DNA from 3 places in the Microbacterium sp. SORGH_AS_0428 genome. Region 1 is predicted to be linked to each of the others. Evidence: predicted binding sites of a transcription regulator. Region 1 holds the regulator's gene; each other region holds the start of a gene.
What was found. The regulator HspR, encoded in region 1, represses chaperone genes until heat shock. The targets are predictions, from matches to a motif close to AAGTTGAGTCNNNNNGACTCAACTT.
Positions count from the first base shown of each region.

Region 1 (4,036 bases):
GACTTCAGCTCATCGAGCGTCTTGGGCACCGGGATGCCGGCCGCCTCGAGCAGGTCGGTGCGGTAGTAGACGATCTGTCGCTCGGTCATGACGGGGACGCCGTAGACGACCCCGTCGAGCTCCACCGCGTCACGGGCAGCGGACTGGAAGTCCTCCCAGTTCCAGTCGGCGTCGCTCTCGACCTGCTCGGTCATGTCGGTGAGCCATCCGTTGCGCGAGAACTCGCGCATGACGTCCTGCACCTGGAAGGCCATGACGTCGAAGTCAGCGGACTGGGCGTTGAGCTTGACCTTGTAGTTGTCGTTGAGCTGCTCGTTGCCGTAGGCCTCGATGTTGACCTTGACGCCGGTCTCCTGCTCGTACTGGGTGCCAAGGGTCTTCAGACCTTCGACCCAGGGGCTGTTGGCGGCGACGACCGTGATCTCGGAGACGTCGGCGGAATCGCCCGCGTCGCCTGTGCCGCTGGCGCAGGCAGTGAGGCCCAGGGCCGCGACGGCGCCGGCGGCGATACCGATGACCAGCCGACGGGGTCTGCGTGTCGTGAACATCGTTGTTCCTTTCAGGAGGTGGGTGGTGCGTGGGTTCGGGTCAGAAGGCGAGGGCGGCCGGCACACGGCCCGCGAAGACGTCGACGATGGCCTGCGCGGTGGCGAGGCCGATACGCTCGTACGCCTCCGCGCTGTCGGCGGCGGCGTGGGGGGCCACGACGACGTTGGGGAAGGAGAAGAGGGGATTGTCCGCGGCGACGGGCTCCACCTCGAACACATCCAGTCCTACCCCGCCGATACGGCCGGAAGCGAGTCCGCGCACGACCGCGGCCTCGTCGACCAGGCCGCCGCGGCTCGTGTTGATGAGGAGCGTTCCGGGGCGCATCGCGGCGATCAGCTCGTCGTCGACCGTGTGGTGGGTGTCGGGCGTGTGCGGGGCGTGCACCGAGACGATGTCGACGTCGCGCACGACCTCCGTGACACGGTCCACGAGGCGCACGCCCAGGCGCTCGGCCGCCTGGCGGTCGGCGAACGGATCGAAGGCCACGAGGTCGACATCGAAGCCGGCGAGACGGCGGGCGACGGTCTGCGCGATGGCGCCGAAGCCGATGAGACCGATGCTCTTTCCCGCGAGCTCGCGGCCGACGTAACGGTCCCAGCGACCGTTCTTGGTCGCGGCGTCCAGCTCGGGGATGCGGCGCAGCAGCGCCAGCATGAAGCCGATCGCCAGTTCGGCGACGGCTGCGGCGTTGCCGCCGGGGACGTTCACGACGCGGATGTCGCGGGCGCGCGCCGCGTCGAGGTCGATGTTGTCGAGTCCCACACCGAGGCGAGAGATGATCTGCAGCCGGTCGGCGCGATCGAGGGCATCGGCGTCGTAGACCTCGACGCCGGCGACGGCGGCATCCGCATCCGCGATGCGGGCGTGCAGTTCGTCGGCCGTCCACGGCACGGTGGACTCGTTCTCCACGAGCGTGAAGCCGTGCTCGAGAAGCAGCGCACGGCCGGAGGCGCACAGGGCCGGGTAGCGGACCGGTCCGACGATGACGGTGCGACCTGCACCCACCGGTGCGATCGAATCGTGTCCTGCCATCTGGAAGCCCCTCCTCGAAACGGGTCGGGGCTGCTCCAGGCGGAGCGACCGGTCACCGTTGAACGATCTGTTTTCTGTTAACAGTCAACATAGGACAGCGCGAGGGCCGTGTCAAATGCCCCGCCAGACGGGGATCGACGACGGGGCCGTCAGTGCGCGGCGTCGGGCAGGCTGCGCAGGGCGTCACGCACGTGACCCTTGGCGAGGGTCAGGTGCAGATGCAGCCGCTTGACGGCGGCATCGGCGTCGCCGGTGCGGATCACATCGAGAAAGCCCTGATGATCGGCTGTTGCCGAAGCGATGTCGCTCGTGTCGCTGAGCTCGAACAGGATCGCGAAGATGCGCTGGTACGGGCGCCACGCCTCCATCAGCCGGCGGTTGCGCGCGTTGACGTAGAAGCTCGTGTGGAACTGCATGTCCGCATCCGCGAAACGCTCGCCGTCGTCGCTCTCGGCGGCCGCCGCCATGTCGTCGACGATCGCCTGCACGCGGTCCCAGTCCTTGGAACTGGCGTTGGCGATGGCGAGCCGGATGGCGAGGGACTCCAGCACCTCGCGCAGCATGTACAGCTCTTCGATGTCGGTCATGCCGACGGCGCGCGTGTAGATGCGTTTGCGGCGATCCTCGACCAGTCCCTCCGCCTCCAGGTGCCGCAGAGCATCGCGAACGGGACCGCGGCTGACGTCGAAACGCGTGGCGAGGGCATCCTCGGCGAGGTGCGTATCGGCGGGGATGATCCCCTTGATGATCTCGACGCGAAGGCGATGGGCTATCTGGTCACCCATCGCAAGGGGGCGGAGATCGGACACGAGCACCTCACTGTCGTCGGTTAACAGTCAGCGTTGCACCGCGCTTGTCCACGGGTCAAATCCACCGCGGCGCGGACTCAGTCCGCGGGAGGCAGTTCGCGCCGCGGTCTCCAGACCACGATCTCGGTGGAGCGGCGCACGCGCGTGCCCGAGCGCAGCGACACCACCGAGCCCGAGGGGCCGGCCGCGAACACGCGCGCTCCGGGCCTGCGATCGAGCTCGGCGCGCATCGCGTTCTCCAGGTCGCGCACGCGGCCGTGAAGCTCACGCACGCGGTTCTCGAGCTCGATGATGCGGGCGATGGCGGGCAGGCTCATGCCGTCCGCCGACAGGCGCGAGACCTCGCGCAGCTGCTCGATGTGGCGCACCGAGTACCGGCGCGAGCCGCCCTTGGTGCGTCCGGGCACGACCAGTCCGAGCCGGTCGTACTGACGCAGGGTCTGCGGGTGCATGCCGGCGAGTTCCGCGGCCGTCGCGATCGCGAACACCGGCGCCTCGTCGTCGATCTCGTTCTCGTCCATCCCGCTCACCTCCTTGCCCCGATCATCTCGTGACCCGCGGGTGCGGCATCCGGATCCGGATACCGCATCCGCGGATCGTTCGTCAGTTGCGCGCCTTGGCCATCAGCTCGGCGCGCGGGTTCTCCTTGGGCTCGAGCTCCTGGAAGCGCTCGAGTGCCTCCTTGGCCGCGTCGTCGAGGTGGGCGGGCACCGCCACCTGCACCTCGGCGAGCAGATCGCCCGTGCCCTTCTGGGTGTGCACGCCGCGTCCCTTCACCCGAAGGACCCGACCCGAAGGCGTCCCCGGAGCCACGCGCAGGCGCACCGGGTCGCCGCCCAGGGTGGGGACCTCGATGGTCGCGCCGAGCACGGCCTCGGTGAAGGTGATCGGCACGGTCAGGCGCAGGTTGAGCCCGTCGCGCGTGAAGACCGGATGCGGCCGCACCGAGACCTGCACGACGATGTCGCCGGCCTCGCCGCCGTCGGGCGAGGGGCGCCCGCGGCCACGGAGCCGGATCTTCTGCCCGTCGGCGACGCCGGCGGGGATCTTCACCTTGAACGGCTTGCCGTCCTCGCCCTGGAGCGTGATCGTCTCGCCGCCCACGGCCGTCGCGAAGTCGAGCGTCGTGCGCGCCGTGACGTCGGCGCCCTTGGTGGGTCCGCCGAAGCCGCGGTAGCCGCCCGAGGTCTGACCGAAGCGGCCCGTTCCGAACGAGCTCGATCCGCCGCGGTCGAACATCGTGAAGAAGTCCTCGAAACCGCCCGCGTCGAACTGGCTGCCCCCGCGGCCCTGGCCGAAGCGCGAGAACACGTCCTCGAAACCGCCCGCACCCGCACCGCCCGCGGTGAAGCGGGCGCCGGAGCCCATGGCGCGCATCTGGTCGTACTCCTCGCGCTGCTCCTTGTCGCTGAGCACCGAGTACGCTTCGCTGATCTCCTTGAAGCGCGCCTCGGCCGCCGCATCCCCGGGGTTCGAATCCGGGTGGTACTGGCGGGCGAGCTTGCGGTACGTCTTCTTCAGATCGGCGTCGGAGACGTCCTTCGCGACGCCGAGCACCGCGTAGAAGTCCTTGTCGAACCAGTCCTGACTGGCCACGTTCTCCTCCTAGTCCGCCGGCACGGCGACCACGACCTTCGCGGGGCGCA
Region 1 covers NZ_JAVIZT010000001.1:1,773,680-1,777,715, forward strand. Annotated here, with positions in the region: gene QE374_RS08415 (sugar ABC transporter substrate-binding protein) at 1-548, opposite strand, end outside; gene QE374_RS08420 (phosphoglycerate dehydrogenase) at 589-1,581, opposite strand; gene QE374_RS08425 (GntR family transcriptional regulator) at 1,731-2,390, opposite strand; gene QE374_RS08430 (heat shock protein transcriptional repressor HspR) at 2,468-2,911, opposite strand; gene QE374_RS08435 (DnaJ C-terminal domain-containing protein) at 2,994-3,986, opposite strand; gene QE374_RS08440 (nucleotide exchange factor GrpE) at 3,996-4,036, opposite strand, start outside.

Region 2 (4,036 bases), 1.2 Mb from region 1:
CTTCCTGTCGTACGGGGCGACGGTGATCCTGGTCGCCAAGAACCAGCGGTGGCGCGGCGGGGTGACCGCGCTGGCGCTCGTCAGTGCGGTCGTGCCCTACGCGACGCTGCCCGTCGAGCTCTGGCTCTCGCGCACCGCTCGGCTGCGAGGCGAATGGCGTCTGCAAGCCGGGTCCGACCCGCGGGATGCGGCATGGCACGACCGTGTGCTGCGCTCCGTGCTGCGTCGGCCGGTTCTTTCGGCGATCGTGATCGCCGCCGCTGTCGCGGTGGCCTTCACCGTGCTGATCGTGATCGGCCCTCCCGGTGGACGGGCCTGAGCGGACTCACTTCGCGCGGGCCCGCACGTGGATGGGCAGCGCCATGGCGGCAGAGATGAGCAGGATGCCGGCGACGAAGATGACGGCCTGGAAGCCGGGCACCGAGAACGAGATGCCGAACGCGAACATCCCGAGCAGGAACAGCAGCAGGGACACGATGTACATGGCACTCCTTCGGAAGACTCCCTCCAGAGTACCGGGTCGCCTGCGTTCAGACCGACCGCATCCGCATCCCTGAGCGGGTCTACTCCTCGGTCGGCGACACGCTCGCCGCGAGGCGGGTCGCGCCCACCACGGCCGCGGGCATCGTGAACACCGCTCCGAGCGGGATGAGGAAGCACAGCTGCGTCATGATGCCGAAGCCGAGCGCCCGGCCGCGGGCCGCTCGCAGCAGGCGGCGCCGAGCGCGGCGATCGATTCCGCGCGCCGTCAGCGCCCGCCCCGAGAGCTCGTCCGCGAGGATCCACCCCGACAGCAGGACGCCGGTCACCGTGCCGACCACGCCGCCGATCAGCGGGATGAACCCGAGCACGAAAGCGAGCGCGGCCGCGAGCGCGCCGCGCACGATGAGGCCGGTCGCGTCGGCGAAGGCCGCCCGCCAGCCCGGATCCTGTTCGGGGACGACGCCCGAATCGGCGATCTCGACGCTGCGCCAGATCCGGTCGTAGAACGGTTCGCCGACGATCAGGGTCAGTGCGGTGAACGTGGTGGCCGCCAGCAGGAGTGCGCCGGCGAAGACCGCGACGCCGAGCGCGACGCGCAATGCGATGGTCCACACCGCAGGCCAATCGTCGGCGAACGGGGTGACGGCATCCGTGAGCGGGGCCAGGGCCGTTGCGAGTGCTACGAGCGCCACCGAGAGGCCGGCGCTCACGATGAGCGCGGGCAGGAGGCCGAGGAACATCAGGCCCGGGCGTCGCGTGAACCAGCCGAATCCGCTGAGCAGCAGACGTGCGCCGTGAAGCACCTCGTTCACTCCATCTCCTCACCGCCGCGCTGGGACGAGCGTAGTGGGAATAACGTCATCCTCCAGGTGTTGAACTTGATGTGTCGTCGCTCAACTCCGTTTTGCAGAGCGACACCCCGAACCCGATCAGGAGAACAGATGCCTGAAGATTTCACCCCCGACGAGGGCCGCGACGCCTTCGACGACTTCCTCTCCCGCTACCTCGCGGGTGAGCGCGGACGCGCGGCGCGGTCGATCGATCTGTCGCGCTATCTCAGCGCACGGACGCAGGAGACCCTGCAGGATGCCGGGCGGTTCGCCCTTGCGCGCGGTCAGCACGAGCTCGACGCGTTGCATGTGCTGCGCGAGATCGTGCGTGTCGACCAGGTGCGTGATGCGATCGCCCGACTGGGCGTCGACCCCGAGAGCATCGTGCGCGAGTCCGAGCAGCGTCTGCCGGCCAGCGCAGATGTCGCCGACGTCGACAGTGCGGTCGTCACGACGTCCGTGCAGCGCGCTCTCTTCCACGCGTTCCAGGTCGCGCGTTCCTCCGGCTCGACCTACATCGACCCCGAGCACCTCTTCTTCGCGCTCGTCCTCGCTCAGGACACGCCCGCGGGCCAGATCCTCGCGCGCGCCGGAGTGACGGCGGAGGCGCTGACGCAGAGCGTGCGCGAGACCGTCACAGGTGGTGAGCGCGCACCGGAGCAGGCGAGTGCATCCGAGCCCGCGACCATGCTGGAGCGCTACGGGCGCGACCTCACCTCCCTCGCCGAGGCGGGGGAGCTGGACCCGGTGATCGGCCGGGCGGACGAGATCGAGCAGACCATCGAGATCCTGAGCCGTCGTACCAAGAACAACCCCGTGCTCATCGGAGAGGCCGGCGTCGGAAAGACCGCGATCGTCGAGGGACTCGCCCAGGCGATCGTCTCGGGCGAGGTGCCCGAGCAGCTGCGCGGCAGCCGCGTCGTCTCGTTGGATCTTCCGGCGATGCTCGCGGGCGCCCGTTACCGCGGCGACTTCGAGGAGCGCCTGACGGCGACGATGGGTGAGATCGCCCAGCGCAAGGGCGAACTGATCGTCTTCATCGACGAGGTGCACACGGTGGTCGGCGCGGGGGCCGGCAGCGACGGCGCCATGGACGCCGGCAACATCCTCAAGCCCCGCCTCGCCCGAGGCGATCTGCACCTGGTGGGTGCGACCACCCTCGCCGAGTACCGCACCATCGAGAAGGATCCCGCGCTGGAGCGCCGGTTCCAGCCGGTGAAGGTCGGCGAGCCTTCCGTCGAGGATGCGGTGCGGATCCTGCACGGCCTCCGCCCCGCCTACGAACAGCACCACGCCATCACCTACACCGACGACGCGCTGCGTGCCGCCGTCGAGCTCAGCGACCGCTACCTGAGCGATCGCGTCCTGCCGGACAAGGCGATCGACCTCATCGACCAGGCCGGAGCGCGGCTCCGGCTGCGCCTGGGAGTCGCGGTCGACGTGTCCGAGCTGATGGCGCAGCTGGCCACCCTCGAGGCGGACAAGAACGCGGCGGTGGCAGCCGAGCGCTACGAGGACGCGATGCGCCTGCGTGACGAGATCGCCGATGTGCAGCGCCGCATCGACGAGGCGACCCGTCGCGACGCGGTGCGCGGGGAGCAGGTCGTGGACGCCGAGCACATCGCCGCCGTCATCAGCCGCAGCACGGGCATCCCGGTGTCGCGCCTGACGGAGAGCGAGCGCGGACGCCTGGCGGGGCTCGAGTCCGAGCTTCACGCCCGGGTGATCGGTCAGGATGCGGCGGTCACCGCGGTCGCGACGGCCGTCCGGCGCAACCGGACCGGTATGGGCGACAGTCGTCGGCCGGTGGGATCGTTCCTCTTCCTCGGACCCACGGGCGTGGGCAAGACGGAGCTGGCGAAGTCTCTCGCCGCCTCTCTCTTCGAGGACGAGAACGCCGTCATCCGCTTCGACATGAGCGAGTTCGGCGAGCGTCACACGGTCTCCCGTCTCGTAGGCGCCCCTCCCGGCTACGTGGGATACGACGAGGCCGGGCAGCTGACCGAGCGGGTGCGGCGCGCACCGTACTCGGTGGTGTTGTTCGACGAGATCGAGAAGGCGCACCCCGATGTGTTCAACCTGCTGCTCCAGGTGCTCGACGACGGCCGGCTGACCGACGGACAGGGACGCACGGTCGACTTCCGCAACACCGTCGTCATCATGACCTCGAACATCGGCAGCGAGTTTCTCGCATCGCGCTCCGGCGCGATCGGGTTCATCGCCGACGGTGGCGGGGCCACGGGCTTCGGTGATGAGGGGGAGCTGCGCGCCCGCGTCATGGGAAAGCTCCGCGAAGCGATGCGCCCCGAGTTCTTGAACCGCATCGACGAGATCGTGCTGTTCCGCAAGCTCGAGAAGGCGCAGCTTCGCAGCATCGTGTCCCTCCTGCTGGAGCAGAGCGCATCCCGGCTGGCGCGGCGCGAGATCTCGTTCGAGGCGACCGAGGCCGTCGTGGACTGGCTGGCCGAGCACGGCTACGAGCCCGAGTACGGAGCGCGCCCGCTGCGCCGCCTCATCCAGCGGGAGATCGACGACCGCATCGCCGACCTGCTCGTCTCCGGCGAACTGAGCGACCAGGGCGCCGTGCGCGTCGACGTCGTCGAGGGTCGGCCGGTCGCTGCGGCCGTGACCCGCAGCGCCGTCGCCGTCTGATCCGAACCGACCGCCACCCCGTGCCGCGCGCAAGGGGTGGCGGTCGTCGTATGCGCCGGGCAGTCTGGAGG
Region 2 covers NZ_JAVIZT010000001.1:2,973,263-2,977,298, forward strand. Annotated here, with positions in the region: gene QE374_RS14525 (DUF3817 domain-containing protein) at 1-319, shown strand, start outside; gene QE374_RS14530 (hypothetical protein) at 326-484, opposite strand; gene QE374_RS14535 (EI24 domain-containing protein) at 564-1,295, opposite strand; gene QE374_RS14540 (ATP-dependent Clp protease ATP-binding subunit) at 1,425-3,965, shown strand.
Region 2: the regulator HspR is predicted to act here: its motif matches at 1,359-1,383, upstream of QE374_RS14540 (ATP-dependent Clp protease ATP-binding subunit).

Region 3 (4,036 bases), 670 kb from region 1:
AGGACGTCGCGCCCTCGGCCATCGTGTCGGTGCGGATGCCGGATGCGCTGCCCTTCGGCAAGCGCCTGGCGCTGCGGCTTCCGGTGGCCAAGGCTCGCGAGACGCGTGAGGCGATGACGACCCGCCCCCGCGCCCGCGGCCTGCTCGAATGGTCCGATTTCGTGCGCGTGCGCAAGCTCCCGCGCAAGTGGCCGAAGCCGCGTCTGGACGACACCGCGCTGCTGCAGCTGACCAGCGGTACGACGGGCACGCCCAAGGCGGCGATCCTCTCGCACCGCAACCTCCGCTCCAACGCCGCGCAGGGGCGCGCGTGGGTCCCGGGGCTCACCGAGGGTGGCGAGGTGTTCTACGCCGTGCTGCCGTTGTTCCACGCGTACGGGCTCACCCTCTGCCTCACCTTCGCGATCTCGCTGGGTGCGCGCGTCGTGCTCTTCCCGAAGTTCGACGTGGATGCGGTCGTCGCCGCCTCCGCGAAATCGAGGCCGACGTTCCTGCCCGCCGTGCCGCCGATCTACGATGCGCTCTCGCGGGCGAGCACCCGCAAGGGTGTCGATCTCTCCAGCATCCGCTTCGCCATCTCCGGAGCGACCAGCCTGCCGGTGCCGACGGTGACGCGCTGGGAGGAGGCGACCGGCGGACTGCTCGTGGAGGGCTACGGGATGACCGAGACCTCTCCGGTCGCCCTGGGCAATCCGATCGGGCCGTCGCGGCGCCCCGGCACGGTGGGTGTGCCCTTCCCGAGCACCGAGATCCGGGTCGTCGACCCCGACGATCCGCGCGTCGACCGGCCGGTCGGGGAGGCGGGGGAGCTGCTCATCCGCGGCCCGCAGGTGTTCCAGGGCTACTGGCAGCAGCCCGACGAGACGGCGGCAGTGCTGCTTCCCGGAGGCTGGCTGCGCACCGGCGACATCGTGACGGTCAGCGAGGACGGCTTCGTCACCGTCATCGACCGGGTGAAGGAACTCATCATCACCGGTGGCTTCAACGTCAGCCCGACCGAGGTCGAGCAGGTGCTGCTGCTGCACCCGGATGTGGCAGAGGCGGCCGTCGTCGGCATCCCGCGCCCTTCCGGTGGAGAGGATGTGGTGGCCGCGATCGTCACCCGCGAGGGCGCGGTCTTCGACGCGTCCGCGCTGCGGGACTTCGCGCGCACGCACATCACCTCGTACAAGGTGCCCAAGCGGATCGTGGAGGTGGAGGATCTGCCGCGGTCGCAGATCGGCAAGGTTCTGCGCCGGGTCGTCCGCGAGCGCCTGTCGGCCCGCTGAGTCAGCCGCGCGAGAGGGTCACCAGGCCGCGGCGCGAGGTGGTCTTCTCGAGCCCTTCCGTCTCGGCGAGGCGAAGGGTTCGCCCCGGGAGCGGGGGAAGCTCGGAGGCGAGGCCGTCCGCCTGCTTCGCGATGCCCACCAGCAGCGCCAGATCGATCCCCGGTGCGGTGACCTCGAGCCGCGCGTAGTCGCTGCTCATGCCCCATCGCAGCCGCTCGATCTGGTTCAGGCGCAGCGCGTGCGTCGTCTCGCCTGCGGTGATCCACATCCGGTCGCGCGATACGCGCACGGCAGCGTCGACCGAGCGCCTGCGCAGCAGCGCGGTGACGATGAGATACGCGGGCAAGCCGAAGAGCGCCCCGAGCGCGAGGATCAGCATGCGGGGTCCGAGTCGCTCGACGATGGTGCTGAACATGATGAGCGCCGTCGTGACGATCGCTCCCGTCGCGACGATTGTGGCGACCATCCACAAGGTGAGCTCCCGCATCCGCATCGGGATCGCTCGGAAGCGAACGACGACGGCATCGCCGTCGTTCTCCCACGCCAGCGGCGCCCGCACCCGGGGCTTGCCCGGCAGGAGGTTGATCACCCGGTTGAGCAGCGTGATCCACACCCAGCCGGCCGCGGGCGGCAGTGCGAAGAGGACTCCCGTGTAGATCGCGCGCGGCGCGCCGGGTGTCAGCAGCTGCGGAACGACCTCGATCGACGCATACAGCGCCGGTACGAGCGCGACCGCCGCGAGCAGATGGACGATCGCGCCGGTCGGATGCGGCATGCGCACCGTGAGGCTCACGAACCACATCCCGCACAGCGCACCCGCGATGATCGACATCAGGTACGAGAAGAACCCGCCGTCCGTGAGGTATCCGGGCAGCGCCGCCAGCGTGCAGGCGGCCGCCCAGACCAGCGGATTCAGGGCGATCCTCCGCAGCAGAGGCGGCTTCTTCGCCGTCTCGGCGGGGTGGTTCACCCGCCGATTCTATGAGGTCGCCGACATGCTCCAGAGGGGGTCTGTGAGAACTAGCACTCTCGATAGGAGAGTGCTAATCTGTGATTGTTGAGTCAAGGGGGCTCAACTTAGGGACTACGGGTCGGATCCCGCATCCGATCCCGCTCGAGAGGAGACGACTATGGCTGCATACGACTCGCTCCGTGACCTGGAGCGCATGGCGAACACGTTCTTCGACACCGCGCGGCGCGGGCCTCGGCAGATGCCGATGGACCTCTACCGTGACGGCGACCACTACGTCCTGACCGCCGACCTGCCGGGCATCGACCCCGGATCGGTCGACGTCGACATCGACGGTCAGCTACTCACCATCCGCGCCGAGCGCACGCTGTCGGCCGGTGACGGAGTCACCTGGATCACGCGTGAGCGGACGTCGGGCACGTTCCTGCGTCAGCTGAGCCTCGGGCAGGGGCTCGACACCGAGAAGATCTCGGCGAGCTACCGCAACGGCGTACTGAGCGTCACGATCCCCGTCAGCGAGAAGGCCAAGCCGCGCAAGGTCGAGATCGCCACGGGTGACGACGCCCCCGCGCTGCAGGTTTCGGAGTCGCAGAGCTGACGCACCGCGGACAGCAGTAAGGGCCGGTCGGAGAGGCTTCCGACCGGCCCTTGTCCCTTTGCACCAAGAGTGTCCTGCAATCACATGTCGGTAGCTGCCACAGCAAAACAACTACCGTGCGAGCACTCTATAACGGTGCGATAACGGAGGGGAAGAGGTTTCCGTTACCTTTTCGTGATTCTTTGCCGACGCATAGCCGACTACCGGGTCAGCTCTCGCGGACGGGCGTGATCAGCACCCCGCCGAAGCGCGCCTCGGAGTACTCCCACTCACGTCCGTCGACCCACACCCGCGCCGAGGCGCACGGGAGGGACTCGTGCTCGCCGTCCGGCCAGTGCAGGACGAAGCCGCCGCCGAAGGAGGCGTTCGATCCGGTGACGCGGGCGCCGTCCGCATCCACGGCGCGAGCCTCGCACTCGCCGCAGAGATACTCGGGGTACCGGTCCGACTGCGCGACTTCGGCGCCGCAGTTGGGGCAGGGTTGCGTGCCGCGGGAACCGGGGAGGAAAGCACTCATGGCACGAGTGTAGGTCGGGAGCTCACGCCGCCGGCGGGAGCCACATCGTCAGGCGCACGGCGTCGTCCGGCAGGTGGAGGATCTCGTAGCTCCGCTCGACGACGATGCCGTCCCGCCCCCGGATGCGGGTGGTCGCGCCCCGGCGCCGCTCGACGATGTGCCCGCCCCACCACGCGGCGAACTGCGGACTCTTCGCCCCGAGCTCGCGTACGAGATCGTCCAGTCGAGGATCGTCGAGGCGGTCGACGTTCGCCGCGCGGAGGTGGGCGACGGCGCCGCGGGCGAGCTCCTCCCAGTCGAGGAACGTCTCGCGGGCGCGCGGGTCGGTCAGCAGGTAGCGGCACGTGTTTCGCTGCGCCGGCGGAAGCTCGGCGAGCCCGGCGTACAGCGACATGCCCTCCTCGTTCGCCGCGACGATCGTGCTGAGCCGGTCGAGCACGTACGCGGGCTGCGGGCGGACGGCTGCGACGAGCGCCGACATCCGCGGGACGAGATCCGCGTCGAAGGTCGGCTCCGCCGGAGCGGGGTCGACGTCGCGAAGCCGCGCGAGGTGTCGCGCCGCATCCTGCGACAACGCGAGCGCGTGGGCGAGGGCGGTGATCACGGCGTCGCTCGGGTGGGATTCGCGCCCCTGCTCGAGCCGGATGTAGTAGTCGACGCTGATCCCGGCGCGGGTCGCGACC
Region 3 covers NZ_JAVIZT010000001.1:2,443,077-2,447,112, forward strand. Annotated here, with positions in the region: gene QE374_RS11860 (long-chain-fatty-acid--CoA ligase) at 1-1,268, shown strand, start outside; gene QE374_RS11865 (hypothetical protein) at 1,270-2,238, opposite strand; gene QE374_RS11870 (Hsp20/alpha crystallin family protein) at 2,399-2,836, shown strand; gene QE374_RS11875 (hypothetical protein) at 3,045-3,353, opposite strand; gene QE374_RS11880 (helix-turn-helix transcriptional regulator) at 3,376-4,036, opposite strand, start outside.
Region 3: the regulator HspR is predicted to act here: its motif matches at 2,323-2,347, upstream of QE374_RS11870 (Hsp20/alpha crystallin family protein).